Regions from separate parts of the Staphylococcus sp. MZ3 genome, predicted to be linked through region 2. Evidence: predicted binding sites of a transcription regulator. Region 2 holds the regulator's gene; each other region holds the start of a gene.

Region 1 (11,039 bases), 1.0 Mb from region 2:
TTTCTCATAAAAATCACAACGCTCCAACGTATTTCCAACTTACTTTCACCTATTTTAATTCATAAAAACGACACTTTAATTGTCATTATCCAATAATAGCAAGACGTTATTATTGCAATCTTTTTTATAAAATAATAGAATCATAGTATTGTCATTTAAAGATAAAGTAAGAACGTTTTTATTTTTCAGATTTTTTAAATTATTATGAATATCTAGTTTTAGGAAGGAAATTACATTGAAAAAACAAGTTATTATTTCGGGCCTCATGTTATTTTCACTATTTTTTGGAGCCGGAAATTTAATATTCCCGCCCATTCTTGGCCATACAGCGGGTCAAAATATGTGGATTGGTATGCTAGGCTTTGCCCTTACAGGCATATTACTCCCCTTTATTACTGTTATTGTTGTTGCATTTTATGATGAAGGTGTTGAAAGTGTAGGCAATCGTATACATCCATGGTTCGGGTTTATTTTTGCTGTCGTGATTTACATGTCTATCGGAGCATTTTACGGTATTCCACGTGCTGCAAATGTCGCGTACGAAATTGGTACAAGACACATTTTACCTGTGCATAACCAATGGACTTTAATTATATTCGCAGCAATCTTTTTTGCCATCGTTTACTGGATTAGTTTAAATCCATCGAAAATCGTTGATAATTTAGGTAAATTATTAACACCATTATTACTATTAATGGTCGCTCTATTAAGTATTGCTGTCATTTTCAACCCTGAATCTGCACTAAGTGCACCTAAGGATAAATATATAACACATCCTTTCATTTCAGGAAGTTTGGAAGGCTATTTTACAATGGATCTTGTTGCTGCGTTAGCTTTTTCCGTAGTCATTGTCAATGGCTATAAGTTTAAAGGCCTCACAGATCGCATGAAAATTTTAAAATATGTCTGCTTTTCAGGTCTTATTGCAGCCATATTACTTGGAATGATTTACTTTGCACTTGCATACGTTGGGGCATCAACGGCTCCAGGAAACTTTAAAGATGGTACAGATATATTGACGTATAACTCATTACGCGTATTTGGTTCATTTGGCAACATAGTATTTGGTATGACAGTGATACTTGCATGTTTAACAACATGTATAGGACTCGTCAATGCTTGCGCCACATTTACTAAGAAACACGTACCTAAGTTTTCTTATAAAATATTCGCACTTATTTTCTCTATCATAGGGTTCTTATTTACAACACTTGGTTTAGAAATGATTTTAAAAATTGCTGTACCATTGTTGACATTAATATATCCCGTGTCGATTGCACTTGTACTCATATCATTTGCTAACATGTTTAGCACATTCAGATTCAGTTGGGCCTATCGACTCGCAACTGTTATTACATTGATTATTTCAATTTTACAAATACTAAATAGTTTCAACTTATTACACGGTGTTATTTTGAAATCGTTTATGATGTTACCTTTAGCAGATATCGATTTAGCTTGGCTTGTACCATTCATGCTCTTGGCAATAATAGGTTTCATCATCGATGTAGTTATACGCCGTCCGAAACAAGCGACAACTTAATAGACGCATAATCTCCTAGTAATGATCGTCGCATAATCTCCTAGTAATGATCGTCGCATCATTACTAGGCTTTTTTATATGAAATTCATGGATTTTCAGCGATACTGTCTGTCTATTGATTATTTTAAAATAATTGATTTGCCAAAAAATCCTATCAGTTATTCAAAAATATTAGTTTTTAAAATTAATTTTGTGAAATTATTCACAAATAAGGCGATTCATAGTATACTCTGATTAACAAATGAAAAGTGAGGATGTCATTGTGAAGGAGAAACATATTAAATGGGATAAGATATTTTATGGGGACGACTGGGTAAATAACGTAGTCGAAACAATAAGAACAAAAGATATATTACAAAGCGTTTATTTAAAACGTTATTTATTACGCGCGATGATGGCAGGATTTATTATCGGGATTATTACGGTCTTCGTATTATCAGTTAAAGCAACACACGAACCAGATTTACCGCCAGGCATTGTGAATATGGCCAGTGCCATTACATTCAGCTTTGCGTTAGTACTCATTTTATTTACAAACTCCGAACTACTAACCAGTAACTTCATGTACTTTACTGTAGGCCTGTATTATAAAGTAATTAAACCAACTAGAGTATTGAAAATATTTTTATTATGCTTTGCAGGAAATATTTTAGGTGCTGCTATTTTATTTAGTTTCATGCGTTTTTCAAATGTAATGACGCCAGATATGTTAAATCAGTTATCAGCAGTTATAGAGCATAAAACGTTGTCTACTGGTTTTGTAAGTATATTAATGAAAGCGATATTCGCCAATTTCTTTATCAATATTTCATTAGTTATTGCCATGCAAATTGACGATGTACTTGCAAAAATGTTTGTCATGATGTTCGGTGTTACCATATTCGCCTTTATGGGTTATGAACATGTCGTTTACAACAGTTGCTTATTTATGGGTGGTTTAATTTATCAAGTTGATACATTGCACTTCATACCAGCTATTTCGAATATCGCTGCGGCTTTTATCGGTAACTATATTGGAGGCGGACTCATTATAGGTTTATTCTATGCTTACTTGAATGATCATCATCAATTTTATAAAAATAATTAACTATATTTGAACAATGCGTTAGTCGATGCCTTTAATATTTAGAAGTGCATTGTCTAACGTATTTTTTTAAGTTCGTCAATGGTTTTTATCCGATGCTATGAGCATTATCAAATACAAAATGCTCTCTTAAAAGCAGTTATTGACTGAAAATCTACTTCTAAGAGAGCACTTTATTTAATTACTTAAGAAATCTTGAAATTTCAATATACGATGTTTATGATAAGTCGCTTATTTCATCTTTAGGCTTGTTATTAGTAAGGAGTTTAATACCACTGACTAACCATAAAGCAAATGTAATTATGTTACCACTTATTACAGCTCCAATAATCAACAATATACCACTCATTTTTTTGTTTTTAGATGCTTTAAACATACCGATTGCACCTAAAATAATTGAAATGATTCCAAATATGAATAGGGATAAGAATAATACAGTGAAAATTGCTGCTGCTGTTTCTGCATCAACTGGGTCAACCTCACCATTAACTGTTGTTGACACATCTGTAGTCATTACACCTGATGCTGCTAAAACCATCAATAGTAAACTAAATACCGTTGCTAAACCCTGAATCACAATTCCTATTATTGTCATTATTTTGATCGATTTTTCCATTGACTTACTCCTTTATTATTATTTACAAACTTACGTTTGTGTTCTTATATATAAATGTTTAAATTTATATCGTGTTTATTTTAAAAATTATTGTCGCTAAAGCTCATTTATTTTTTGAAGCTGGTTAAAAGTTTTAAAGAAAGCATACGTTAATCTTTTTCCACTTCTACATTTTCATCTTCATAATCTGCTTTATGGTCTTTCATATACTTAATTGGGTCTATTTCTCTATTGATTTCTGCCTTACCATCTTTTATTTCATATGCGAAATAATACATTTTTTCACGATCTTTATATAATTGAATACCAATAACAATGACTTTACCATCTTTATAAACATGTGTATTACTGTCTTCTTGTTTAATGTCTGTTTTAATAGTGTTTTGTACTTTCGAGGCAATTTTATTCATTTGATTCTGTTCTTTGTACACTTTATCAATATCTTTTTGATACTTTTCACCTTTATTAGAACAACCTGCCAATATAATTGCTAACATTAAAAATACTACCAATATTCTTTTCATCATTTTTCTCCTTAGATGGCTGTCATTTTCCACACACTACAATACTGATAATACGCTTTATCATTGTGATGTTTGAACAATGTTTTGCCAATTGTTATCAACTTAAAATTCGTTTAAATGTTTGACGCAAGATTTTGATTAATTATGATATTAAAGTCTTCTTAATATAAACATCTATTTCAGTGTTAATTTACAACTATCTACTGAAAATTATGTCATCATAATAAATTATGCAATAACTATTTGATACCTTTACATTGCTATGTATCTCTAAAAATTGCCTCCTATATATTTATTTAATTCCCAAATATTTAACTATTTATAATTATAGTAAAAAACATTTTAATAGTATATACTTTTCTCATATTTTTTTGATATAAGTTTTAAAAAATAAGTCGATGTGCATCAACTTTATAAAATACACTACAATAACCTTTTCAATTAATGGCAATTTTAAATTTATATCGTGATTTATTAATTAGTTAAACTCATTTATCCATGATGTATGGATACCGATAAGCTAATTGACTTTTTAAGTTGCAAATAATCTTATCGTTTACCTTCTTCTTTGAGTCAAATGTAAAACGAGGGTGATTTTGCACAGCCTTCTATAACATATATGCTACTCTTGGTCTTTAACATACTTCTCTACTTCTCGAATTTCTTCCATTTCATATTCCATATCTGGTAAAATACCAAATTTTTTGTACATATAGTAGTTTTCCTTTCCTGATGGGCCAAAACCTAATTTAATCCAATCTATATAATCAAATGATACTTTTAAATTTCCCTTTCTTGTAAAGTCAAATTCACATGATGTCCACGGTTCTAAATCTTCTTTTTTAAAAGTTTCTCTTAACTCATCAAACATTCGATAAACTTTAAACCATGAATTCTTAAAAATATCTTTTGAGACATTGCAATCTTTAGGAATATCTGAATAATAATTCAAATCTTCACTTCCTGGTTTAGTATAATTAAAAACAACCTCTCCACCTTCATCATCTACGTAGGCAATTGTATATACTTTTTCCCATTCTACTGGTATCATTCCACTGATTTCATTTGCAATTTCATTGTACATTTGACTTAGCTTTTCTTCGAAAGTCATGTTATCGCCCCTATAGTTCAGCTTCATCTTGCTCTTTAATATATTGCTCGATTTCTTTAACTTTATTAATTTCGTATTCCATTTCTGGTAAAACACCAAACTTTTTATACATATAATAGTTTTCACGGCCTAATTGATCAAACTCTGTATTTATCCAATCAATATAATCAAATGAAACTTTTAATTTACCTTCGCTTGTAAAATCAAATTCACATGATGTCCATGGTTCAAGACCTTCTTTTTTAAATAAATCCCTCAAATTCATAAACAAGTAATAAAGATTCATCCATAAATCATCAAATATTTCTTCTGAAATATTATAATCTCTAGATATATCCGTGTAATAATTCAATTCATCGCTACCTGGTTTAGTATAATTAAAAATGACCTCTCCACCTTGATCAGTTACATAGGCAATTGTATATATATTTTCCCATTCTACTGGTATCATTCCACTGATTTCATCTGCAATTTCATTGTACATTTGACTTAGCTTTTCTTCGAAAGTCATGTTATCGCCCCTATAGTTCAGCTTCATCTTGCTCTTTAATATATTGCTCGATTTCTTTAACTTTATTAATTTCATATTCCGTTTCTGGTAAAACACCAAACTTTTTATACATATAGTAGTTTTCCTTTCCTGATGGACCAAATTCTGAATTCATCCAATCAACATAATCAAATACAACATTCAATTTACCATCTCTTGTAAAGTCAAATTCACATGATGTCCATGGTTCTAAATCTTCTTCTTTAAATGCGTTTCTTAACTTCTTAAACAATCTATATAAATCCGTCCACAAATCATAAAATACTTTTTCAGAGACATTATACTCTCTAGGGATATATGTGTAATAATTCAAGTCCTCGCTACCTGGTTTAGTATAATTAAAAACGACCTCTCCACCTTGATCATCTACATAAGCAATTGTATATACTTTTTCCCACTCTACCGGTATCATACTGCTAATCTTATTCGCAATCTCGTTGTACATTTGACTTAGTTTTTCTTCGAAAGTCATATTATCTCCCCTATAGTTCAGCTTCATCTTGCTCTTTAATAAATTGCTCGATTTCTTTAACTTTATTAATTTCATATTCCGTTTCTGGTATAACACCAAACTTTTTATACATATAGTAGTTTTCCTTTCCTGATGGACCAAAACCTAATTTAATCCAATCTATATAATCAAACGATACTTTCAAATTACCCTCTCTTGTAAAATCAAATTCACATGATGTCCATGGTTCAAGACCTTCTTTTTTAAATAAATCCCTCAAATTCATAAACAAGTAATAAAGATTCATCCATAAATCATCAAATATTTCTTCTGAAATATTATAATCTCTAGATATATCCGTGTAATAATTCAAATCTTCACTTCCAGGTTTTGTATAATTAAAAATGACCTCTCCACCTTGATCATCTACATAAGCAATTATATATACTTTTTCCCACTCTACCGGTATCATACTGCTAATCTTATTCGCAATCTCGTTGTACATTTGACTTAGTTTTTCTTCGAAAGTCATATTATCTCCCCTATAGTTCAGCTTCATCTTGCTCTTTAACATAATCTTTTATTTTTTTAACCCAATTTATGGCATATTCTTTTTCAGGCCAAATTCCAAATTTTTTATACATATAATAATGTTCTCTTCCCATTGGTCCAAATTCTGAATTCACCCAATCAATATAATCAAAAGATACATTCAATTTGCCATCTCTTGTAAAGTCAAATTCACATGATGTCCATGGTTCGAGTCCTTCTTCTATAAACAATTCTCTTAAATTATCAAATTGCTTATATAATTCATATACTGAGTCCATAAATTCTGATCTTGGTATATTATATTTATTTAACACGCTCGTATAGTAAAATAATTCATCACTGCTTGGTTCAGTATAATTGTAAAACACTTCTCCACTTCTTTCATTTACATAAGCCATTGCATATACCGTTTCCCATTCTACCGGTATCATACTGCTAATTTTATTCGCAATCTCATTGTACATTTCATTTAGTTTTTCTTCGAAAGCCATGTTATCTCCCCTATATTTCAGCTTCATCTTGCTCTTTAATATATTGTTCGATTTCTTTAATTTCTTTCATTTCATATTCCATTTCTGGTATAACCCCAAATTTTTTGTACATATAATAATTTTCACGGCCTAATTGATCAAACTCCGTATTAACCCAATCAATATAATCAAAAGATACATTCAATGTACCTTCTCTTGTAAAATCAAATTCGCATGATGTCCATGGTTCTAGTCCTTCTTCTTTAAATAAATTTCTTAATTCCTCAAACAAATCATATAAATCCATCCATAAATCATCAAATACTTGCACAGAAATGTTATACTCCTTAGGTATATCGGTGTAATAATTCAATTCATCGCTGTTTGGTTTAGTATAATTAAAGAATACTTCACCTCCTCCATCATCTATATAAGCCATTGTATATACCTTTTCCCATTCTACTGGTATCATGCTACTAATTTTATTCGAAATCTCGTTGTACATTTCATTTAGTTTTTCTTCGAAAGTCATGTCATCTCCCCTATATTTCAGCTTCTTCTTGCTCTTTAATATATTGTTCGATTTCTTTAATTTCTTCCATTTCATATTCCATTTCTGGTATAACCTCGAATTTTTTGTACATATAATAATTTTCAAGACTCAATTGATCAAATTCTGTATTTAACCAATCTATATAATCAAAAGATACTTTCAATTTACCATCTCTTGTAAAATCAAATTCACATGATGTCCATGGTTCATGTCCTTCTTTTTTAAAAGTTTCTCTTAACTCATCAAACATTCGATAAACTTTCATCCATAAATCCATAAAAATATCATTTGAGACATTGCAATCTTTAGGAATATCTGAATAATAATTCAATTCTTCACTTCCAGGTTTAGTATAATTAAAAATGACCTCTCCACCTTGATTATCTACATAAGCAATTGTATATACCTTTTCCCACTCAACCGGTATCATTCCACTAATCTCATTTGCAATTTTATTGTACATTTCACTTTGTTTTTCTTCGAAAGTCATGTTATCGCCTCTATTGTTCAGCTTCATCTTGCTCTTTAATATATTGTTCGATTTCTTTAATTTCTTCCATTTCATATTCCATTTCTGGTATAACCTCGAATTTTTTGTACATATAATAATTTTCAAGACTCAATTGATCAAATTCTGTATTTAACCAATCTATATAATCAAAAGATACTTTCAATTTACCATCTCTTGTAAAATCAAATTCACATGATGTCCATGGTTCATGTCCTTCTTTTTTAAAAGTTTCTCTTAACTCATCAAACATTCGATAAACTTTCATCCATAAATCCATAAAAATATCATTTGAGACATTGCAATCTTTAGGAATATCTGAATAATAATTCAATTCTTCACTTCCAGGTTTAGTATAATTAAAAATGACCTCTCCACCTTGATTATCTACATAAGCAATTGTATATACCTTTTCCCACTCAACCGGTATCATTCCACTAATCTCATTTGCAATTTTATTGTACATTTCACTTTGTTTTTCTTCGAAAGTCATGTTATCGCCTCTATTGTTCAGCTTCATCTTGCTCTTTAATATATTGCTCGATTTCTTTAATTTCTTCCATTTCATATTCCATTTCTGGTATAACCCCAAATTTTTTGTACATATAATAATTTTCACGACCCAATTGATCAAATTCTGTATTTAACCAATCTATATAATCAAAAGATACTTTCAATTTACCTTCTTTTGTAAAATCAAACTCACATGATGTCCATGGTTCATGTCCTTCTTCTATAAACAATTCTCTTAGTTTTTCAAATTGATCATGCAACTCATATACTGAATTCATAAATCCTGATCTCGAAATATTATACTTTTTTATCACGCTTGTATAGTAAAATAATTCATCACTTCTTGGTTCAGTATAATTGAAAAACACTTCTCCAGATTCTTCATCGATATATGCCATTGCATATACCTTTGCCCACTCTACCGGTATCATGCTGCTAATCTTATTCGCAATCTCGTTGTACATTTCATTTAGTTTTTCTTCGAAAGTCATGTTATCTCCCCTATATTTTCATTACCGTTAAATAAAAAGCATTAAACAACACCTCTACGTGGCTTAATGCTTCTTCAAAATAATATTACTCATTTTAAACCTAAATAAACTAATGAAACTAAAATAACTGAAACTATTGTTACAATAATAGAAATTCTCAATGATTTTTCACATTACAATTTATTCAACTTCTTATCATTATACTAATCTTGATAAAATCATATTCAGAATAAATAACCAACAACTGAATAATATTGGCCTTATTACAACAAAAGCAAACGCTCCTTTTCTAACTCTAATAATCAAATCCCAAACTACAAATATAATAATGATAAATAAGCTGAGTATGAAAAATGAGATACTTAAGTCACGTGTTTCTGCAGTAATTTGAGGTGTTGATTTTAATGTCATTAATACCGTTAATACTATAGCTACTATCAAAGAAATAATCCCTTTATACTTAGCTATTTCAATGTTTATACGTAAGCTTTCAACTGAATTGTATTCAGATTTATTAACTATTCCACTTGAACTATCTGTAATGTTCTTATATTTTAGTAATAGTGGTCTGTTCCAAAGATTTCTAAAAGCCATCCATGCATAAAACAAACTCCCCATATACAAAATCACATTGAAATTTGTTAACTGATCATAGCTGTCACCTATAAAAATATAAGTGATACCAATTACTACAAACACAATGGCATAGATGATTATAGGCAATACTACTATTTTTTCAGAATACATCACAGCAGTTAAATATATAATATAATACAGTCCGGCTTCGACAATTAATAATAAGAACTCCATATTCGCACCTCAACATTCCATAACTTTTACTTTAATATCGATCCATTTAAATCCATTCACATCATTGAGTATAAAATAATATGGTGATATACGTTGAAGTTGATTTTCTTATTTAAGTATACTTTAAAGAATTTACAAAATCATTTAGTCATCATCTTCTGTGTTTAATTCAAAAATATAGAATCTACTGTATTGCATAATAAATTGAAATGCCACAAATTGTGCTCCAGCGATAACCAACATGCTCACAATAATTATAAACTTGGATTCTACGACATTAGGAATCAATATATATTCGATAATTTTTTCAATATATATAAATGAGCTCAACGCAGTTAATAATAAACCGAAATGTGTTTTAGTTTTACCACCCCAACGTTTTGTTACTTTAGGTAATTTTAATAACGTGAACATTCCGCCAATTACTAATAATAAATAGCTAATTATGATTGAAATCGTACCCATTAACCAATAATTGAATAAATCATAATGGTTTTGTACAGCTGAAAAATAATAAAGGTTACACAGTGCAAATACTACAGTGATAGTAGTTAACACATTTATAACAACTAAAAATCGAGCATATATTTTTTTATATTTCTGTGCACTTTCTTTTTCGAAATCTATAAATCTAATCCATTGAAGTAAACTAATTATGATAATTATTAATTCTATAATTGTCGTTATCTTTAAATAATTAGGAAACCTTTCATAATCTAAACCAAAAAAGAAAGTCAGACATGAAAAAAGTATCAAAAACAATGATATTAAACTTAAGGCTTGTGCACCTGGCTTTCGAAGAGTATCAATATTTTCTTTAGTAGTCATATCTATCTCCTATACATTATCTTTTAAATAGCATATTACGTATTTAAAGCTATATATACTTAGATTCTTTTCGATTAAAAGTTTAAAAACCTAAAATTATCTTTATATTATTATTTGATGAGCATCAACTTTACGGTCTCTATTGCTTTTTACTTAACCGCCAAAAAAGACTAAACAAAGCTTTATTGTTTAGTCTCAAATTAAGATTGTCTATTCTTCTTCTTGCTCTTTAATATATTGCTCGATTTGTTTAACCTCCTCCATTTCATATTCCATTTCTGGTATAACCCCAAATTTTTTGTACATATAATAATTTTGACGGCCCAATTGATCAAACTCTGTATTTATCCAATCAATATAATCAAATGAAACTTTTAATTTACCTTCATTTGTAAAATCAAATTCGCATGATGTCCATGGTTCATGTCCTTCTTT
Region 2 (11,039 bases):
ATGTTGATTTACCCGAAGCATTAGACCCAGTTAACAGTATATTTTGTGATAGTGAGAAATCATTGGCTACTGCATCTGCTATGAGTGGATGTGTTAACTCAGAGAATACTATGCCATCATTTGAATCATCAATTTGTGGTTCAGTATAACATTCTAGCGTTCTAGGATACATTGCTAATGCATAATGATTATCTAATTCAGCTATGTAATCGAAACAATTTTTAAGCTCATTCATATGTGTTGTATAGCTTTTTTGAATTGAATGAAATAAAACATAATCAAGCATGAAAATAAGTTTAACTAGTTTAATTACCATAGCTCCGATATCTTCATCATTAACTTCAGCTAAAACACTCGTTAAATGACGTGCTGTTCTAAATTGCTTAAAATTGACTTCAGGTTGTGGAGCATGTTTAATTTTTGAGATAGTATAGCCTTGTTTTAAAACATTGGATGCATAAAAGATAGATTTTAAGTCATCCTCATATGTACGCTTTAAAGTTGCTGATAAAATGATATTAAATAGGCAACTCATAAGAAATAATAAAATACCAACTTGTGAATTAATAAATATAACTGCAAATGAGATAACTGGTAAAAACGGGCATAGAAACAATATATTTTGACGTTTTACAGGTGTGATTTGGTCTGGAAATGTTGGATAAACAGTTTTACCAATCAAAGCTAAATGATATGTTACGTTTTTTCTAAATTCAGCATTATCATTAAATAAACTAAGTAATGATTTGTTCGTAATTGAAAGCATTCCACGTAAACAGGCATATAGTTTCATTTCACCAATAGCTGTTAAATTATAATTCATCTTATGAAAGATTGCATTCATATTTAAGTCGGACCAAGTTTTATCATCAACTAATGAATGTGATTCAAATTTTTCCTTGTAGAGCTTATACTCATAGTCGAAATGTGAGTTCGGTCTGATAAAAGCTTCTAATGGAGAAATCGTTTGCCATAATGTTTCCATAGATTTTAATAGACGTTGACGACTCATGTATCGTCCAACAATTCCTATTACAGATGTAAGTAGAATAATTGCTATAACAAATATTAAAAATGTTTGATTTGTGCTCATAAGTATCTCCTTATTTATTTTTAATAATAATAAAAATATACTTCAATATTATTATTATTTCATAAAGAAAATGTCTTAACAATGAATTTTGATAAAAACAATGTCAATAGAGAACATGCGTACTTATCAACAAAGAGTGAATAACTTGTGGATAAAAGGTGTTGATAACGTCATTTATTGTGGATATCAGGTGGGAAAACAGAAAATAAATGATTGATTAGTGTTAATTTACTTGTGGATAACTAGGATAACTCTGTGGATAGCTATAATATCAGCGTTTTTATTGTGAATAAAAAAATTTAAAATTTGTAAAAAAATAACTCTAACTATAGCGATTTTACAGTTAGAGTTATGTATATTTTTATAGTTTTTGTTGTAATTCTTCCCATTTAGACATAGCGTGTTCTAATTTTTGTTCGCTATCTTGTTTTTGGATAGCTAATTCGTTTGCTTTTTGTGGATTGTTATAAACTTCTGGTTGGGTTAATTGCTCGTCTATTTGTAAGATAGTAGTCTCTAAAGTTTCTATTTCATTTTCACACTCGGATATTTGTCGTTCAAGTTTGCGTTGTTCACGTCTTTGTTCTTTTTGGTTATGATACGACGATTGTTCCATAGACTTTTCATGTGCTTGTACGTTAACTGACTGTTCTTCTTGGTGCGCTTTCAACGCTTCCGCTTCCTCAACTTTTTCAATGTAATATTGATAATCTCCTAAATACATCTTTCCGCCATCAATTGTTAAATCAAATACCTTGTTTGCTAATTGGTTAATAAAGTAACGATCATGGGAAACAAATAGTATTGTTCCTTCAAAATGTTGGAGTGCTTGCTCTAACATTTCTTTTGAATCTATATCGAGGTGGTTGGTAGGTTCATCTAAAATAAGTACATTGTCACGTTGCAACATAAGTAGTGCTAGTTGTAAACGTGCTTTTTCACCACCAGATAAATCATTAATTATCTTTTTAACATCGTCTTGTACAAATAAGAAACGACCAAGAACTGCACGAATATCTTTTTCATTCATTAACGGATATTGATCCCACACATAATCTAAAATCGTTTTACTAGATTTAAATTCTGCTTGTTTTTGATCATAATAACCAATTTGTAAATTTGCGCCGAAAGTAATATCGCCATTAAGCGCTTTTTGTTGATTAGCAATAGTTTTAATTAAGGTCGATTTTCCAATACCATTTGGCCCAATGATTGCTATATGATCGCCTTTAGAGACCTCTATACTGATAGGTTTGGTAATTGCAGTTTGATAACCGATTTCTAAATTTTTTACATGCATGACGTCATTACCTGTATTCCGGTCAAAGCCAAATTGAATATTTGCACTTTTGGCATCTAACATTGGTTTATCAATGCGTTCCATTTTTTCTAAAATCTTACGTCTACTTTTTGCCATTCCACTTGTTGAAGCACGGGTAATATTTTTCTCAACAAAAGTTTCTAATCGTTTTATTTCTGCTTGTTGACTTTCATATTCTTGCATTCGTTTTTGATAATATAAATCCCGTTGCTGTATAAATTCCTCGTAATTACCAACATAGCGTTTGACATCACCTAAAGCCACATCATAAATTTGAGTAACTATTTTATCTAAAAAGTAACGATCATGGCTGATGATGACGATTGCACCTTTAAAATAACGTAGATAATCTTCAAGCCACTTTGTCGTTTCTAAATCTAAGTGGTTAGTAGGTTCATCTAAAAGTAATAAATCAGGTTCGTTTAATAGCATTTGAGCTAAAGATAAACGTGTTTTTTGGCCACCGCTAAAATCATTGATAGGTTTATTGAAATCTTCTTCACTAAAATTTAACCCGTGAAGTACTGTTTTAATTTTACTTTCATATTGATACCCTTCTAATTGTTCAAATTGATTCGATAAAGATTCATAACGGGACATATGTGTTTTATATGTATCACTATCGTAATCATTTGCATGTTTTGATAACCAATCTGTTTCTTCTTTGATTAAGCTTTCCATTCGTTTAATATGTTCAAATGGTTTTGACATTTCTTCAAAAACTGTTGCATTAGAATTTAAAGTCATTTGTTGAGTTAAATAACCTAGTTTTAAGTTTTTAATTTTTGACACATTTCCAGAATCATAGTTTTCTACGCCAGCTATAATTTTCATCAATGTTGATTTACCGGCGCCATTTCTTCCTACGATACCAATTCGTTCACCAGTTTTTACTTCAAAATCAACATCAGTAAATATATCTTCACCATCGAACGATTTTGATATATGATTGAGTTGTAAAAGTATCATTCGATCTTCACCTTTCGTCTTTCTCAAATTTTATTAACTTATGAAAAAAGTCGTAATTATTACATTAATAACCATTTTACAGTATAAAACGCCGTCTTGAAACTAAGATATTTATTTTTAAAATTCAATAATGTATAATATTTAGGTATTCATTGTAATCAATTATTTGTTTTTTAATAATCTAACAATTACGCTCTAACTCGTTTGAATACATAGATATAATTCATTCAAACACGAAGGAGGAAATAGCGAATGAGTGACCAAGTTAAAATTCCTCGAGCAACTTTAAAACGTTTGCCGTTATATTATAGATTTGTCAGTTCATTAAAATCTAAAGGTATAGATCGTGTAAATTCAAAAGCGATTAGCGATGCGTTACAAATTGACTCGGCAACAATTCGTCGTGACTTTTCATATTTTGGCGAATTAGGTAAAAAAGGGTACGGATATAATATAGATAGTTTATTGGATTTCTTTAAATCTGAACTAAGCGAGAGTGACATGATCAAAATCGCAATTGTCGGAGTTGGGAACCTAGGGAAAGCTTTGCTCACATATAACTTTTCAATACATGACGATATGACGATTACAGAAGCGTTTGACGTAAAAGAAGATGTTATTGGCCAGAAAATAGGGAACGTTATTGTTAAAGATAACGATGAATTAATAACAACATTGAAGAAGGAAGAAATAGATGTTGTGATTCTAACTACACCAGAAAGAGTTGCACAGAAAGTTGCAGATGAACTCGTCCAAGCTGGTGTGAAAGGTATTTTAAACTTCACTCCTGGTAGAATTAATACGCCTTCAGATGTGCAAGTACATCAAATTGACTTAGGTATAGAATTACAGTCGTTATTATTCTTTATGAAAAATTACAGTGAATAAATGTGATGTTAGCTTTGAATGATTAACCTTGTTATATCTTTAATTAATTATAGAACAGTCTGGGACTAAGTATGTCTCAGGCTTTTTCTGTTATGTTTGAAAATGAAAGGAAAAACTGTTGTGTTGATAAATATAGTATAGGTTAATAAATTAACACGTAGAGATATAATGATGAATCGTAATTAATCGCCTTCCTTATATGAATATAATATAAATATCAAAAATATTGTGTATAAGGTTGAAAACAAGAAAATCATCACCTATAATACATACTAAACTTATCGGAAATGAGAGGTTAGGATTATGTGGATGATTTTTAGTGGCTTAATTGTCGGGGGACTCTTAGGTTTTGTCATGCAAAGAACAAGATTTTGTTTAACAGGTGGCTTTCGAGATATGTATGTGCAAAAGAATAATAAGATGTTCTATGCATTATTAATCGCTATTACTATTCAAAGTATAGGATTATTGATTTTGACGGCAACAGATATTTTACAAATTCCTGCACATAGTTTTCCAATATTGGGAACAATTATAGGTTCTTTTATTTTTGGAATTGGAATAGTATTGGCTGGAGGATGTGCAACAGGTACTTGGTATCGCGCTGGTGAAGGGCTAATTGGTAGTTGGATTGCATTAGTATTATATGCTGTTACTGCAGCAATCACTAAAACAGGGATTTTAAAGCAAGTAATGGATAAAATTAATCAACCAACGAATGTAAATAGTGATATGTCTCAAACAACTGGCATTCCGTTTTGGGGATTAGTCGTTATATTAACTATAATCACCATTTTTCTAGTTGTAAGAACACTCAATAATAAGAAAGTTCGAGTTGCTGTTCCAAAACTAAAGCAACGTTATACAGGTATTAGATATTACCTTTTCGAAAAACGATACCATCCATTTATTGCAGCAATTGTAATTGGACTTATCGCACTCTTAGCTTGGCCAATGAGTGCATCAACTGGAAGAAATGACGGTTTAGGTATAACAACGCCATCAGCAAATTTAGTACACTTTTTGATTACAGGTGAAACTAAATTTATTGATTGGGGTGTCTTTTTAGTTCTAGGAATTTTCATTGGTTCATATATTGCAGCTAGAGGATCAAGAGAATTTAAATGGCGATTGCCAGATAAGATTACAATACGAAACAGTGCTATTGGTGGCATATGTATGGGATTTGGTGCGTCAGTTGCTGGTGGTTGTTCTATCGGTAACGGTTTGGTTGAAACAGCAACGATGACTTGGCAAGGATGGATTGCGCTAGCATCAATGATAGTTGGTGTATGGACAATGAGTCATTTTATCTTTGTTCGTCCAATGAAAAAAGTACAACAACAATCTGCAAAGGTTAAACAGCAAACGCAAATAGTATAGAAGATTATTATGCAAATGATGTTGATCAAATAAAAGTGATTGGAAAAGGAGAAATAATTATGATACACGAATTAGGTACAGTAGGAATGGTATGTCCATTTCCGTTAATTGAAGCGCAAAAGAAAATGGCAACATTGCAATCTGGAGATGAATTAAAAATTGATTTTGATTGCACGCAAGCGACGGAAGCTATTCCAAATTGGGCAGCAGAAAATGGATATCCTGTAACAAACTATGAACAAATTGATAATGCTTCATGGACAATTACAATTCAAAAAGTTTAACGTTATCATTTTAACAATAAAATAGATGTTAGATTCTATGGCTACTTCCGCTAATTTAAAAGTGAGTAAGTAGTCTTTTTTGTTTTAGTTCATGAAATCACTTTTATATAGTGTGGCACATTTTATCCCAAAAGATGTAATAAAACTTAACGCATTTTTGCTTTTTATAAATTGTCAGATTATTATGAAAACAAGGGAGTGGTAAGTATGAATCTTAACGATACGATATTTATGTTTTTGTGTACATTATTAGTTTGGCTAATGACACCAGGATTAAGTTTATTTTATGGTGGATTAGTTCAATCTAAAAATGCGCTTAATACTGTCATGCAAAGTATGGCAGCAATTGTGCTTGTTACATTTGTATGGATAACAGTTGGTTTTACAATTAGTTTTGGGAATGGGAATTTATGGTTCGGAAATTGGGAATATACTTTTCTTAATCATGTAGGTTTTGCGACTCAAGAAGATATTAGCCCACATATTCCTTTCGCTTTGTTTATGTTATTTCAAATGATGTTTTGTACGATTGCAATTTCTATTTTATCTGGTTCAATCGCTGAGAAAATGAAGTTTATTCCTTATTTATTATTCGTAGTAATATGGACTGCTCTTGTATACAGTCCAGTAGCACATTGGGTTTGGGGCGGCGGTTGGATTAACAAACTCGGTGTATTAGATTTCGCTGGAGGTACGGTTGTTCATATTACATCAGGTGTTTCTGGTTTAGTATTAGCTATTATGATTGGAAAAGGAAACAAACATTCTGAATCAACACCACATAATCTTATCATTACGTTGATTGGCGGTATATTCGTGTGGATTGGTTGGTATGGATTTAATGTAGGTAGTGCTTTTACATTTGATAATATTGCGATGCTTGCATTTACAAATACTGTCATTTCAGCCAGTGCAGGTGCTATAGGTTGGTTAATTTTAGAATATATTTTTAAAAAGACGACAAGTTTACTTGGACTTTTACTCGGTGCATTAGCAGGATTAGTTGTCATTACTCCTGCAGCAGGATATGTAACATATCTTAGTGCAACAATAATGGCTTTAATAGGAGGTATCTGTTGTTATATTGTCATTAATTACATCAAGGTAAAACTAAAATATCATGATGCATTAGATGCATTTGGTATTCATGGTGTTGGTGGTATTATTGGTGCTGTTTTAACAGCAGTTTTCCAAAGTAAAAAAGCCAATCCTGACATTGAGAATGGCTTTATTTATACTGGTGACATACATATTATACTTGTACAAATATTATGTGTAACAACAGTTGTAATTTTTAGTATAGTCATGACGTTTATTATTGCGAAAGTAATTAAATTAATTACACCATTATCTGTTACGGAACAAGAAACGAATATAGGATTAGACAAGATTGTTCACGGTGAACATGCTTACTTTGAAGGTGAGCTAAATAGATTCAATAAACATATTCGATATTAGAATATATTTACATAGAATATTCATTGTCCTGACATTTAACTAAAGGTTGATGTTGGGACATTTTGTTATACAAAAGTTTTATTTTGAAATCTTTTTATGAAAGAAGCAGAAATATTATTTAAAGCGGTTACACATATGCTAAAATAAGGCTAAGTGTCACAAATAATGATAGGTGAATAAGTATGAAAAATATATCTGATATTGCCAAATTGGCAGGCGTTTCAAAAAGTACAGTATCTAGATTTTTAAATAATGGATCTGTCAGTAAAAAAACAAGTGAAAAATTAACAAAAATTATAGCAGAACATGACTATCAACCGAATCAATTTGCTCAAAGTTTAAGAGCGAGACAAACACACCTTATTGGTGCCATTATACCTAGAATGAATTCATATGCAGTAGATGAAACAATCAAAGGATTGGCAAAACAATGCCAAAAATATGAATCACAATTAATTTTAAATTATACAGGATTAAATATCGAAGCAGAAATACAAGCGCTTGAAACATTAGCACGCAGTAAAGTAGATGGTATTGTTTTAATGGCTACAGACATAACAGAGAGACATATTGAAGTCATTAATAAAATGAATGTACCAATCGTTATTGTTGGTCAACAACATGAACAACTTCATAGTATTGTGCATGATGATTATAAAGCAGGTCAAATTATAGGTGAATGGATTGGTCAACAGGGATATCAACAAGTTGAAGTGTTTAGCGTAAGTGAAAAAGATATTGCAGTTGGTATACATAGAAAACGTGGTTTACTTGACCAGTTAGCTAAATACCAAATTAAACCTAATATACATGAAACAAATTTTACTTATGTGGAAGCACAAAAAGATGTTGCAAATGTTTTGGAAAATGTGGAGCAAGTAGATGCGGTTGTTGGAGCAACTGATACGATTGCATTAGCTGCCTATAAATATTATTCTGATAAAAAAGATGTTATGAAACCACATCAAATATATGGTTTTGGTGGTGACCCAATGACACAATTAGTGTCTCCATCGATAAAAACAATTCATTATAATTATTTTGAAGCTGGCCAATGCGCGATGGAAGAGATACAACAGATGCTTAAAAAGCAAGATATGCCATATAGCGTCACAGTAGATGTTAATATTTAGACGCTGTATTTTTTAAATTAAATGTGGAACCGATACCATATAACTATAAATGGATAGGTTAAAAGTTAAAGAACGTAGGTAAAATTTGCTATAATAGAATATAAATTGTTAACAGCATAAATTATAAAAGGAGGACTGGGTAAATATTATGACCGAATGGACTAGAGAAGAACGTTATCAACGAATCGAGGACGTTGATACTGAGTATTTTAAAACATTAAAACAACAAGTTGATCAATCAAAATTTCGTCAACAATTTCATATACAACCAGAAACAGGCTTATTAAATGACCCCAACGGACTTATTTTTTATAAAGGGAAGTATTATGTTTCACATCAATGGTTCCCATTAGGCGCAGTACATGGCTTAAAGTATTGGTATAACTACACGAGTGATGACTTAATAAACTTTAAAGCTGAAGGGCCAATTTTAAATCCAGATACTAAATATGACAGCCATGGTGTATATAGCGGTAGCGCTTTTGAATATAACGGGCATTTATATTATATGTACACAGGAAATCATCGAGATAATCATTGGCAACGACATGCAAGTCAGATGATCGCACGACTGAAAGAAGACGGTTCAGTTGAAAAGTTTCCAAAGCCAGTAATTAGCCAGCAACCAGAAGGATATACAAGTCATTTTAGAGATCCTAAAGTTTTTAAATATGATGAGAAATATTATGCGATCATTGGCGCACAAAATAATAATCAGCAAGGTCGATTATTACTTTATAATACTGAAGATATAATTAATTGGCATTATTTAGGTGAAATAAATACAGAGTTGGATGATTTTGGATATATGTGGGAATGCCCAGATTACTTTAATGTAGATAATCAAGATGTCATACTTATTTGTCCACAAGGTATTGAACCAAAAGGCGATCAGTTCAAAAATATTTATCAAAGTGGTTATATACTTGGAAAGTTTGATATTGAAAAGTTAACATATGAACATGAAAATTTTGTCGAGCTTGATAATGGCTTTGATTTCTATGCACCTCAAACATTTTTAGATGAAAAAGGCCGACGAGTACTAATTGGATGGATGGGGTTACCGGAAATCGAATATCCTACTGATAATGAAGGATGGGCCCATTGCTTAACAATTCCTCGTGTATTAAATGTAGAAAATGGTCAACTTAAGCAACGTCCATATCCAGCGTTGGAAAAATTACGTCACAATAAAGAGACAGCATTAGGCTACGCAAATAAATTTACTCGAAAATTACATCCGTATGAAGGTAAACAGTATGAATTAATCATAGATATTTTGGATAATGATGCTACCGAAGTGTACTTTGAATTACGTACATCTAAGACTTCTTCAACATTAATTGCTTATAACAAGCGTGAAAATAAAATAACATTAGATCGCAGCGACAGTGGTTTATTGCCGACAAATGTTGAAGGTACGACGCGTAGTACGATATTAGACACGCCATTAAAGCAATTACAAATTTTTGTTGATACATCTAGTATAGAAATTTTCTGTAATGATGGAGAACGTGTTTTGACATCTCGAATTTTCCCGACAGAAGACGCACTAGGTATTAAAACATCAACAGAATCAGGGCAAGTATATTTACAATTTACTAAATATGATTTAAAGGATGAACATAAATGAGACGTCTATTTTCAATAGGAGAAGCGTTAATTGATTTTATTCCAAATGTTACAAATGCGAATTTAAAAGATGTTCAAACATTTACGAAGCAAATTGGTGGCGCGCCATGCAATGTAGCTTGTACAGTTCAAAAGTTAGGACAACAAGCGTATATGATTACACAATTAGGTAATGATGCATTTGGAGATAGCATTATTGAAACGATATCAAGTATTGGTGTAGATGTATCAAAAGTGTATCGCACGAATGAAGCCAACACTGCGTTAGCTTTTGTAAGTTTGACTGAAGCGGGCGAGCGAGATTTTTCTTTTTATCGTAAGCCCTCTGCTGATATGTTATTTGAACCAAGTTTTGTGAATGATATTGATGTGAATGAAAATGATGTGGTACATTTTTGTTCTGTTGATTTGATCGATAGTCCGATGAGAGAAGCACATTATCAATTGATTACCAAAACATTAAATTCAAATGGTACTGTCGTATTTGATCCTAATGTAAGATTGCCATTATGGGATAACGCTGAAGATTTAAGACAAACTATTCATACCTTTTTGCCATTGGCGCATATTGTAAAAGTTTCAGATGAAGAATTAGAATTTATTACAGGTATTCATGATGAAAATGAAGCCATTCAATCATTATTTACAGGTAATGTTACTGTAGTCATTTATACGAAGGGAGCAGATGGTGCTGCCGTATATTTGAAAAATGGTAATAATCATTATCATAGTGGCTATAAGGTAAAACCTGTTGATACAACTGGGGCAGGGGATGCTTTTATTGGTGCAGTTATTAGCAGGATTTTAGCAACCGATGTGTTAAATTTAACTCAGTTATTTGAAAATGAAGGTGAGGAAATTTTAGCGTTTAGCAATCG
Region 3 (11,039 bases), 340 kb from region 2:
CTTACTATCTTTCTAATTTTACTTTTATATTGTGCACAATGCATAAAAACAAGCGTTTTCCTAGGAGTTTTCATTAATTTCTTTTATTTTTCACTATTACCTTTTCAAAAATATTCAACTATAATAGGTATACTATCCATGATTTTAAAAATTTCCATGTTTTACATTTAAATGATAGATTTCAATATATATTAGGCAGGAGAGAGAAATATGACATGCCAACTTAAAATACATCATACATTATCGACAATACCAAGTCGTAATATTAATAATATTATGGTGCTATTTTCACTTACAAGTAAACTCAATATTACGATTAATGGTGAAACCAAAGACGTAAGTAATTATATTATCTTAATTAACCATGGTGATATTTATAATATTAACCACGGCGAAAATATAATCGAATTAATGATACCCGTTTTTTATTTTTATCAACAAGATGATGATTTCTTTAATGGTTATTTAGATCGTCATTTATTACAATCAAGTAATTATATTAAGTCATTAATTGCCGATTTAATCAGTACACCAACAAGTTCTTCTTTAATGGGGAAAAATATAGGTCAAAGTATTATAGACACTTTACTTAAAGAAGCTTTTATAAGAATAGATCATGAATATTTACCAAATATTGCTTTAAGCAATCCGGTGTTCATAGACTGTGTAAACTATATTCATGACAATATTGATGCGCACTTGTCTTTAAAAGATATAGCGATGCATTGCAACATCTCTGAATCATATTGTTCTAATCTTTTTGTTCGATATTTGAGTATGAATTTTAAAGATTATTTTACAAGTATTAAACTTGTTAACGCCATCAATTTATTACTTTCTACAAAACATTCTATTACAACTGTTTCTGAATTGGCCGGTTTTAACAGTCATACAAATTTTGCAAATCAATTTAAGAATTACTTGCATTTTAGTCCTAAACAGTTCCGTTCACTCGTTTCCAAGATTACTGAACCACCACAAATACACTTCCAACAAGATAACGTATCACAATTCACTGAGTTAATTTCAACAATTGATTTAACAGCTCAACTGGCTACAAATACAACAGATATTCATATAGATGATTTTAATCCGAAAGATCGAAGTCAGCGTGCCAAAGTATTTGTTCGATTTAGTAATTTCAATGAACTATTTCAATTTATTTTCAATGAATATTACGATATTAACTTTGAGCACTTACCAAAACCTGTCGTTTTCATTGACGATATTCACGATATTGAGATTAGCCAAACGAATTACAACCTGTTAAATAGATGTTTTGAAAAGCTTTTCGAAAAAAATATAGGTTTAGCAATCGCTATTAAATCAACACAACAATTCGAAACGATGAAGCAATTAATACTCACATTTTTACAAGGCAATCAAGACTATAAGACAAGCAAGAAATTAGTTAAATTTATGCTCGTATTTTGCTCTAATTCTATGACAGCAGAAGAAATTCATTTATGTCATCTTAAAATTAAAAACAAAAATAAAGAAATTAAATATAGTGTGACAGTCGATGGCTTTTTAGAAACTTATTCAACCGTGGAACAAGTTTATGATGTCATGCAGCGTCTTAAATTCCATTATTACTTTATTGATATTGAAAATTCAAAAACTGCAACACATCTTATCACTAAAAACCAACACTATCATCAAACTGACACTCATTTTGAACAGTATAAGAAATTTATTTTAGATTCAGGTATATCATCAACACAATTTGTATATAATAACCTGTCTGTAAGCGGATTTAAATATACTAATGATGGTAAGAATCCAATTCAATTATCTGACATAGTGTATCACTTAATCGCATTATTACGATATGGCGGTGGCATTAGCTATCAATTATTAGATGACCATTCAAATTATATTTCCTTGTACAACAAATATGGTAGCCCCCTACCATTAATGCATTTATATAAAATGTTTAGACCTTTTGTTAATGAAGATATTGAAATTACAAATAATTATGTATTGAGTCGTAAAGATAATAACTACCATTTCTTATTATTCAATAAAATTAATGATAGATATATGTCAGACGTAAAACAAGATTTCATTTTCCATAATGAATTACCTCAAGACTCTTTGATGATTATTAAAACATTGAATCATGAACATGGTTCAATTCAACATTTGCTTCCAATAAGCGATCAACTTGTTTATATAGAAAAAGAAATTTTAGATGAATTAGACAAAACGAATTACCCTAAAACGGAGCTTGCAGTTCAAGAAGAAACTGGTCGTACATTTGAACTCAAGTTAAATCACGACGAGGTTAAATATATTTGCTTTAAACCAAGCTAAATACTAACAGTCTTCTTGTGTTTAGTTTCTTACGTTAAAGGCTATTTATATCATAAGGAGATGATATGTAATGAGTAACTCACAAGCAATTCAAGCAATTGAAAACGTGTTAGCAACGTCAAAAGTTGGTGTATTATCAACTGCATATAATAACAAACCTAATAGTAGATATATGGTCTTTTATAATGATGGTCTTACTTTATATACTAAAACGAATATCCATTCTGCTAAGGTCAAAAAAATTAAAGAAAACCCAGCAGCCTATGTATTGTTAGGTTACAATGATACGACAAATCGCAGTTTCGTTGAAATGGAAGCCACGATAGAAGTAGTTACTGATCAAAAAGTAATCGATTGGTTATGGGAGACTCAAGATAAAAGCTTTTTCAGTTCAAAAGAAGACCCAGAACTTTGTGTTTTAAGAGTAGTTCCGCAATCCATTAAGCTAATGAATGATAAATCATTAGATACACCTATCAAAATCGATTTATAACACAAAGTATATATAGGAAATAACTTTTATGAATTCTAGATATAACAATGTTAAATACTTAAAATAACTCGCTATAATTAAAGTGTTTAATATGTTTACAATTCAATTTGCAATGTATTGTTTTTTAGACACACTTTATTCACATTTAACGTGATTAGGGTGTGTCTTTTTAAATTAATTTTATGTAATATAAATACTGCATTTGCAAACTGTTGCACTTTTAGGTATAACAGAATTAACTACATTTAAGGAGATTGATGAACCATGAAAAAGAAAAAAGGTTTTGGTCTTGGTATTAGTTTAATCGCCATCATGTTAATTGTATGTATTGTATTAGTAATCATGATGATGACTGGCGGAAAGAAAGATACATACTATGGAATTATGAAAGATAATACTACTATTGAAAAAATGATTAGTGAAAAAGATGAAAGTATTGAAAAAAATGTTAAATTACCTTCAGATTCAGATGTTAAAGTTAAAAAAGGTGATTTTGTAATTGTTTATAAATTAGCAGATTCAGATAAAATTGTTAAAGTTAAAAAAGTTGACCATGATGACGTCCCTCACGGTTTAATGATGAAAATTCATGACATGGGCAAAATGCACATGAAACACTAATTAAGCTTTAATTTTGAGTAATATAGAAGATATTAAAAGCAGCAGTAAGATGTTTTCTAATTGAAAATTATCTTACTGTTGCTTTTTAAGAATTACTGTGTCAGTCTATTTTCGGTTCGCCTGCGCTTTTGCGCATGCATAAAAGCCCCTAACAACCTGAGGTCACTGCGCTTCGGTTCGCCTGCGCTTTGCGCATGCATAAAAGCCCCTAACAACCTGAGGTCACTGCGCTTCGGTTCGCCTGCGCTTTGCGCATGCATAAAAGCCCCTAACAACCTGAGGTCACTGCGCTTCGGTTCGCCTGCGCTTTGCGCATGCATAAAAGCCCCTAACAACCAAAGGTTGTAAGGGGCTTTAAATGTCAGATAGTATTTTTTAAATTGATTTTAAATATTCTTGACCTTTTGCTTTGTCATATACGTTTTCCCATTTAGCTATAACGATTGTTGATAATGCGTTACCAATAACGTTTACACATGTACGTACCATATCTAAGATACGGTCAACACCAATAATTAATGCTAAACCTTGTGCCGGTAAGCCCATGGCACCTAATGTTGTTAATAAAACAACGATTGAAGTTCCTGGTACTGCCGCCATACCTTTAGACGTAATCATTAATGTTAACATCAACACAATTTGCTCTGATAATGTTAAGTGCATTCCATACATCTGTGCAACGAATAATGCTGCAATAGATTGATAAAGTGCTGATCCGTCTAAGTTAAACGTATAACCAATTGGTATAACAAAAGAAGTAATTTCTTTTGGAGAACCGAAGTTTTCCATTTTCTTCATCATTACAGGAAGTACAGCTTCCGAACTTGATGTAGAAAATGCTAAAAGCAATTCACTTTTCAAGATTCTAATAATATTCATGATATTAATACCACACATCCATGCAACTAGTCCTAGTATAGCGAATACAAAGAACACCATTGCAAAGACAACAACTAATACTAATTTTAATAGTGGTAATAATGCGGATGCACCAAATGTAATAATTGTAGTACAAATGAATGCAAACACTCCAAGTGGTGCTAATTTTAAAATTTTATTAATCATCCAGAACACAGCTTCAAGCGATCCGCTTAAAAATTCTTTAACTGGTTCTGCTTTTTTACCTACAGCAGCTAATCCTAATCCAAAGAATACTGCGAAGAAGATAATAGGTAATAATTCACCCTTATTTAAAGCTTCAAAAAAGTTTGTCGGAATAATATGTACAATGGTATCAATAAAATGATTTCCATATGTAGATTGTTCTGCTGCATGTGCAGTTGATTGATATTTAGAAATATCACCTTTAGGTAATTTTGTTGGGTCTAATCCAGCACCTGGTTTAAATAGGTTACCGAAGATAATCCCTAAACCTATTGCGATTGTTGTAATAATTTCAAAGTATAAAATTGTTTTCCAGCCATAACGCCCTACAGTTTTCGATTCCCCAACGTTCGAAATAGAAAGCGCTAGTGAGCAAAATACAACTGGTATAACGATCATTTTAATTAAATTTAAAAATACGTCACCAAATGGTTTAATGTAATTTGCTACGTTTTCTTGTCCATATAATAAAAGTCCTACGACAACACCTAACACTAATGCAATAACAACTTGCATAGGTAGGCTAATTTTTCTCTTGAATAGAGCCATAGTACAAACTCCCCTTCATCTGACATCACTCAATTATATCAGAAAATTGATAATTATCTATAAAAAATTAAAATATTTATCTTTTATAGATGTCAAAAATCACTAATTTCCATACAAAAACTGTTTACCTCAAATAATTAAAATTGAAGGCACTAAACTGCTTCACCAGTTTAACGTTTCACTATTTTGATGGTTTATAATTTTGATTGAAATATTTATGCTTTGCAGTTTTCAAACTTTTCTTAGTCTCTGTATCAAAGCCTTCAACAAATAATCCTTTATTAGTACTGATTGGTTGGACAACATAAGTTACACCAGGTTCATCTTTAAACGTAACTTCCTTATAGAAAAGACCTTTTTTAGCACTATACTCTGTTTTTTCTGATTTAATTTTATCTTTTAGATTTTTCTCTTCCAAGTAACTGTCAATTAGTTGAATATTCTTATGGCCTTGATATGTTTTCAGACCAAAGAAAAATGCTACTGCAACAATTAATGAAATAAATAATATAATGATAACTTTAATCGCGTTTTTTTTCTTCTTCATTATGTAACTCCTTTTTGCTTATCTATTCAGTATGAACGAATCAATTTATTTAATAAAGAGTTTTTACCAGATTGTAACAAATTTTTTTATTCTCAATATTATTATAGAAATCGAATTACATACACGATGCTTTTAAAAAATTTAATAACAAATTTCATTTTACTATCTATCAAAATAATTGACTACTTTTAACAATTAAGGATGATACAATTACATTTTTTTCAATTTAAAAAATCAGTCATATCAGTAATTACCGATGAAAATACTAAGATATCGATATGTTTTGCATTATTTAACATTTAAATTCAATTATAGACAATTCAATAATTGCGATGAAATCAGTACTTGACAACTATTACACTTCATAATATTGTTTATTTTAACAAGGAGTGATTGGATGTATGTAGAAAACAGCTATCTTAGCAAACAGTTGTGTTTTTTATTTTATGTTTCTTCAAAAGAAATAATTAAAAAATACACAAACTATCTTAAGGAATATGATTTAACCTATACTGGTTACATTGTTTTAATGGCGATTGAAAATGATGAAAAACTTAACATCAAAAAATTAGGTGAACGTGTATTCTTAGATTCTGGAACACTGACACCATTACTAAAGAAATTAGAAAAGAAAGATTACGTTGTTCGAACACGTGAAGAGAAAGATGAAAGAAACCTACAAATTTCTCTAACAGAACAAGGTAAAGCAATAAAAAGCCCTCTTGCTGAAATTTCTGTTAAGGTCTTTAATGAATTCAACATTTCAGAACGAGAAGCATCAGATATAATTAATAATTTGCGGAATTTTGTTTCTAAAAATTTTGACTATTCCGACAAAAAGTAACTCCCTATCATAAGGTGATGGGCAGAAGTATGCATCGATATGTTTATTCATTATCTTTATTGCTTGTATAAATCTCGATGCTCAGTTCTTTTGCCCTGATTCCTTATCAGGCACAAATCTACCCATTTATTACTTTTTTATCTCCCCTTTTACTTTAACTTTTTTAATACTACTCATATAATGGCTTTGTAATACAAATTTCTATAATGGAAGTGATGATATTGAACTTCAATCAATTCGAGAATCAAAACTTTTTTAACGGTAATCCAAGTGATACATTTAAAGATTTAGGTAAACAAGTATTTAATTACTTTTCAACACCTTCATTTGTAACGAATATATATGAAACAGACGAATTATATTACTTAGAAGCTGAACTAGCAGGTGTAAATAAAGAAGATATTAGTATCGATTTCAATAATAATACGCTCACTATTCAAGCTACTAGAAGCGCAAAACACAAATCTGAACAACTCATTTTAGATGAGCGTAACTTCGAATCATTAATGCGTCAATTTGATTTTGAAGCTGTTGATAAGCAACATATTACTGCTAGTTTTGAAAATGGGTTATTAACCATTACCTTGCCTAAAATCAAACCAAGCAATGAAACTACTTCATCAACGTCTATTCCAATTTCATAGTTAAATTTAAAATGAATACACTACTAAAGCCTTAATGTCATGCTACGAATATTGCGCATGATATTAAGGCTTTGTATTTAACTAAATGAATGTCATGTATTACATATCAACCGTTTTTCAATGAGCCATATTCTTTTTGGTATAAATGACGCATGGTAAATAATGCAATACATCCAAATACCGCTAAGAAAATAAATGCTAAATGACTTGATCCTGTTAAATTAGCTACGTATGTGATTACTAGTGGTGGGAAGAATCCTCCTAAACCACCCATCATTGATACGATACCATTTGCGGATCCCGCTTCATTTAAGAAGTATGATGGTACTAATTTGAAGATTAAGCCGTTACCAATACCTGCACAAATACTTATTGTTAAACAGCCTACAGTGAATAATGCGATATGGTCTGAAATACCTAAAATAATGGCACCGATAATCATAACAACAAAATCAATCATCAATACTTTAACTGCATTAAATTTATCACCTAAAATGCCACCTATTGGTCTTAAGAATGTTGCCAGCGCAATGAATACACCTGATCGAATACCAGCATCTACTTTGTCAATTCCAAAATGATTTACTAAGTAGTTAGGTAAGAAAATACCAAATGCTACAAAAGCACCAAAAGTAATGAAATACCAATAACTTAAGTAATATAATTTGTAGTTTTTAGATAATGTTTTCATTTGTGCCATTAATGGCACTTTAATTTTACGTTCTTGTGTATCACCAAAAATAAACATAATTAATGCAAATAAAGCGATAATAATTAAGTAACTTCTAACAGTTGTTTGCCAACCAATAATACCCGCAATTGGCGGTGCTAAAAATGAAGAAACTGCTGTACCGATATTTCCCATACCATAAATACCATTTGCTAGACCTACTTTTTCTTTAGGGAAATATTTAGGAACTGATGTAACACCAACTGAGAAAATTGCACCACCTACACCAAGGAAAAATCCTGACGCCATTAACATACCCGGTGTTTGTGCTTGGCTTAAGAAAAATATCGGGAATAACAATACGATAAAACTAGTAAAGAATACCCATTTAGCGCCAACAATGTTTGTTAAATAACCAAATGGCACACGGAGCACCGATCCCAAAATAACTGGTATCGCTAAAATGATTGATATTTGACCTTCAGTAACATTGACATCTTGTTTAATAAAGGGCATTAATGGCGCAATTATACTCCAAGCCATAAACCCAACCACTAAACTTAATGTTTGTAATGTAAGTTGAAAGCCACCTTTTGTTTTGTACATACGTTTCACCTTCATCAAAATCATTTATTTTTTAATAGATATCAATACTCTGCCTATATATTAGAGGTCAATGTTATTTAAAAATGCTTTCATTTATATGAAAACATTCAATATAGACAAAGTATTGACTACATATATATTTTATTATGATTGTGAAAAAGTGAACATAAGGATTTTCCCTTATTTATGAAGTGATTTACCCTATACAATGTCCCTTTAAGATGCTTTTAGACACTTATTCGCCATCATTTTAATCATATTATTTAGGAACACTCACATACTTTTCTTAATTTTTTTCAATTAGTTACAATTACTGCTTGAAAATCACGTTACGTTATCCTTTATGCTGACAACATAAGGAGGTTTATCATGTATAAAATCAATATTATTAGATCAGATTCCGTCTATAAGAATATACTCAAGGCACCAATAAACGACCGTGATTCAATTTTCACTAAAGAAATATTAGTACCTTTTAAAAAGAAATTTGAGGCACAACATATGCCTATTTATAATGATGCCAAACAGACAATGAATGCAAATCATTTTTTAGATGCATTTCAAAAGTCTCCCAAAGAACTGGTTGAAACTGACCAAATGTCAATACAATACCTGAATAATGATTTCTGGAGTAATTGCGAAAAATATTTAAAAGTTGCTATAGATCAATTTTCAAATTATAGTATCTCATCTCAAGTTTCTAACTATCATTTCACAGTATTACTTGGAGATAGCCAAAAACCACTTATGTATCTAAATAAAAATCGCGGTGGTGATGGTGGCATACCAGGTTATATTATGATTTATTTAGTGCCGAGTACAAGTACAATTAATTCTATGAAAAGCTTAATTGCACATGAAGTAAATCATAATATGCGCTATCAATATATTGATTGGGATGGCGGAAGTTTGATTGAATTGATTATTGCAGAAGGATTAGCTGAAAACTATGTAGAATCATTGTATGGTAAAGCGCATATTGGACCGTGGGTAACAAATACTAATTGGAGTCGTGATAACGTAAAAATTAAAAATACTATTTATAATCATTTACATTTAAAGCATATATTTGAATCGATGCCTTATCTCTATGGTGATGATATTAATAAACTTCAAGGTAGGCCTATCGTTGGCCTATCTCATGCTGCCGGGTATGCATGTGGCTATCACTTGGTAAAATACTTTTTACAAAAAACAAACATACCTATTGAAGTTGCTACAACACTTCCAGCACAAAAAATAATAAATGAGGTGACTGAATTTTGGCATACACATTCACTTTAAAAGATATTATTGAAATTACAGGTGTAACTAAAAGAACTTTACATTATTACGATGAAATAGGATTATTAGTTCCAGATAAAAATGATAAAAATTATCGCGTTTATAAACAGCAAGACTTAGAAAAATTACAAAAGATTTTAATACTCAAGTCTTTTGATTTTGATATCGCTAAAATAAAACAATACATTTCGTATGATAATGAACAATTGCGAAAGTTATTATCAGAGCAAATAAGCAAGTTAGATAAAAAGATTTCTGACTTACAATTAATTAGACGCTCTGTATGTGAATTTATTAAAGGACTCTCTCTAATAGATACCAGCATTTTAAACAAGACACTACAGTCACAATATGATAAAGAAGCATCTATAAAATATGGTCATACGAAAGCATATCAATCATTTATTAGACGTAAAGACAGCTTACAATCGCAGGATATCAGACATAAATTGACAACTATCTTCAATAAATTTAATCATATGTCTTTGAGTCATTATCCAATCCAAGATTGTAGTGATCTCGTATTTGAGTGGAAGGCATTTATGAACACTATCGCTGATTTTGATGATGAAACATTATGCTGTATTGCTAAAACATATGAAGATGATACGCGTTTCAAAGATTACTTTAATTCATATGATAATCAAAATTTAGCATCATACATTTCAGAAGCTGTTAATTATTTTTTGAGCAATGTGAATAAAAGCGACAATTTTTAATCCTCATACAGATGCTACAACACTGAATACACCAACTAAAATACTTGTTCAAAGTAGAAAACTAATCATTTATTCTCTAAATCAATAACTATATTAAAAGTTATACCTTTGCAAAGCGAATTAGTATAGGTTACCGAAAGGAGAAGGATTAAGTTCCATTCGATTTATAAAAAATATATTTCGAAACATACAAAAGCGCCAGAAGATAATCATTTCCTCTCGCGCTTTTATACTGAATTATATTAATTTCAAACTCTAAAACTCTAATAATTTCTTTTTCAATGCATATTCAACTAGCTCAGGTTTACTCTTTAAGCCAAGCTTTGTCATAATATGCGTCTTATGTGCTTCTACTGTTTTCACAGATACAAATAATTTCTCTGCAATTTCTTTATTCCCGTAACCTTTGGCAATAAGTGGCAATATTTCTAGTTCTCGTTTTGATAAGATTTTAAAAGGATCTGATGTGTTTGCAGTGTCCTGATTTGAATTAGATACAAATTCATTCACTAAAGATGTTGTAAGTTTCATATCTACATATGTTTCACCTTTATATACAGTTCGAATAGCTAACAATAATTGTTCATCAGGTGCATTTTTCAATATGTAACCTTTCGCACCATTACGCAACACATGGAACAA

What was found. Region 2 encodes Rex, which represses fermentation and respiration genes when NADH is low (regulators of the CRP and FNR family bind a similar motif). Its sites were predicted from a motif close to TTGTGAAATATTTCACAA; they were not measured.
Region 1: a site for Rex is predicted at 1,734-1,751, ahead of KI230_RS01440 (formate/nitrite transporter family protein). Genes of this name have one in related genera too.
Region 3: a site for Rex is predicted at 8,545-8,562, ahead of KI230_RS12010 (nitrate/nitrite transporter). Genes of this name have one in related genera too.

Annotation. Positions count from the first base shown of each region.
Region 1 is NZ_CP076026.1:318,811-329,849, reverse strand. It holds gene brnQ2 (branched-chain amino acid transport system II carrier protein BrnQ2) at 236-1,543, shown strand; gene KI230_RS01440 (formate/nitrite transporter family protein) at 1,806-2,630, shown strand; gene KI230_RS01435 (DUF4064 domain-containing protein) at 2,845-3,243, opposite strand; gene KI230_RS01430 (DUF4467 domain-containing protein) at 3,393-3,767, opposite strand; gene KI230_RS01425 (antitoxin YezG family protein) at 4,390-4,878, opposite strand; gene KI230_RS01420 (TIGR01741 family protein) at 4,889-5,389, opposite strand; gene KI230_RS01415 (TIGR01741 family protein) at 5,400-5,900, opposite strand; gene KI230_RS01410 (TIGR01741 family protein) at 5,911-6,411, opposite strand; gene KI230_RS01405 (TIGR01741 family protein) at 6,422-6,922, opposite strand; gene KI230_RS01400 (TIGR01741 family protein) at 6,933-7,433, opposite strand; gene KI230_RS01395 (TIGR01741 family protein) at 7,444-7,944, opposite strand; gene KI230_RS01390 (TIGR01741 family protein) at 7,955-8,455, opposite strand; gene KI230_RS01385 (TIGR01741 family protein) at 8,466-8,966, opposite strand; gene KI230_RS01380 (DUF5080 family protein) at 9,165-9,776, opposite strand; gene KI230_RS01375 (DUF5079 family protein) at 9,921-10,604, opposite strand; gene KI230_RS01370 (TIGR01741 family protein) at 10,815-11,039, opposite strand, start outside.
Region 2 is NZ_CP076026.1:2,082,893-2,093,931, reverse strand. It holds gene KI230_RS10240 (MutS family DNA mismatch repair protein) at 1-1,093, opposite strand, end outside; gene KI230_RS10235 (hypothetical protein) at 1,182-1,310, shown strand; gene KI230_RS10230 (ABC-F family ATP-binding cassette domain-containing protein) at 1,455-3,383, opposite strand; gene KI230_RS10225 (redox-sensing transcriptional repressor Rex) at 3,636-4,271, shown strand; gene KI230_RS10220 (YeeE/YedE family protein) at 4,575-5,654, shown strand; gene KI230_RS10215 (sulfurtransferase TusA family protein) at 5,714-5,938, shown strand; gene KI230_RS10210 (ammonium transporter) at 6,146-7,396, shown strand; gene KI230_RS10205 (LacI family DNA-binding transcriptional regulator) at 7,579-8,529, shown strand; gene KI230_RS10200 (sucrose-6-phosphate hydrolase) at 8,678-10,162, shown strand; gene KI230_RS10195 (carbohydrate kinase family protein) at 10,159-11,039, shown strand, end outside.
Region 3 is NZ_CP076026.1:2,423,709-2,434,747, forward strand. It holds gene rsp (AraC family transcriptional regulator Rsp) at 211-2,316, shown strand; gene KI230_RS11980 (pyridoxamine 5'-phosphate oxidase family protein) at 2,387-2,809, shown strand; gene KI230_RS11985 (DUF4889 domain-containing protein) at 3,074-3,430, shown strand; gene KI230_RS11990 (cation:dicarboxylate symporter family transporter) at 3,806-5,083, opposite strand; gene KI230_RS11995 (DUF3139 domain-containing protein) at 5,265-5,630, opposite strand; gene KI230_RS12000 (MarR family winged helix-turn-helix transcriptional regulator) at 6,028-6,474, shown strand; gene KI230_RS12005 (Hsp20/alpha crystallin family protein) at 6,690-7,118, shown strand; gene KI230_RS12010 (nitrate/nitrite transporter) at 7,225-8,394, opposite strand; gene KI230_RS12015 (DUF2268 domain-containing putative Zn-dependent protease) at 8,764-9,678, shown strand; gene KI230_RS12020 (MerR family transcriptional regulator) at 9,657-10,397, shown strand; gene nreC (nitrate respiration regulation response regulator NreC) at 10,653-11,039, opposite strand, start outside.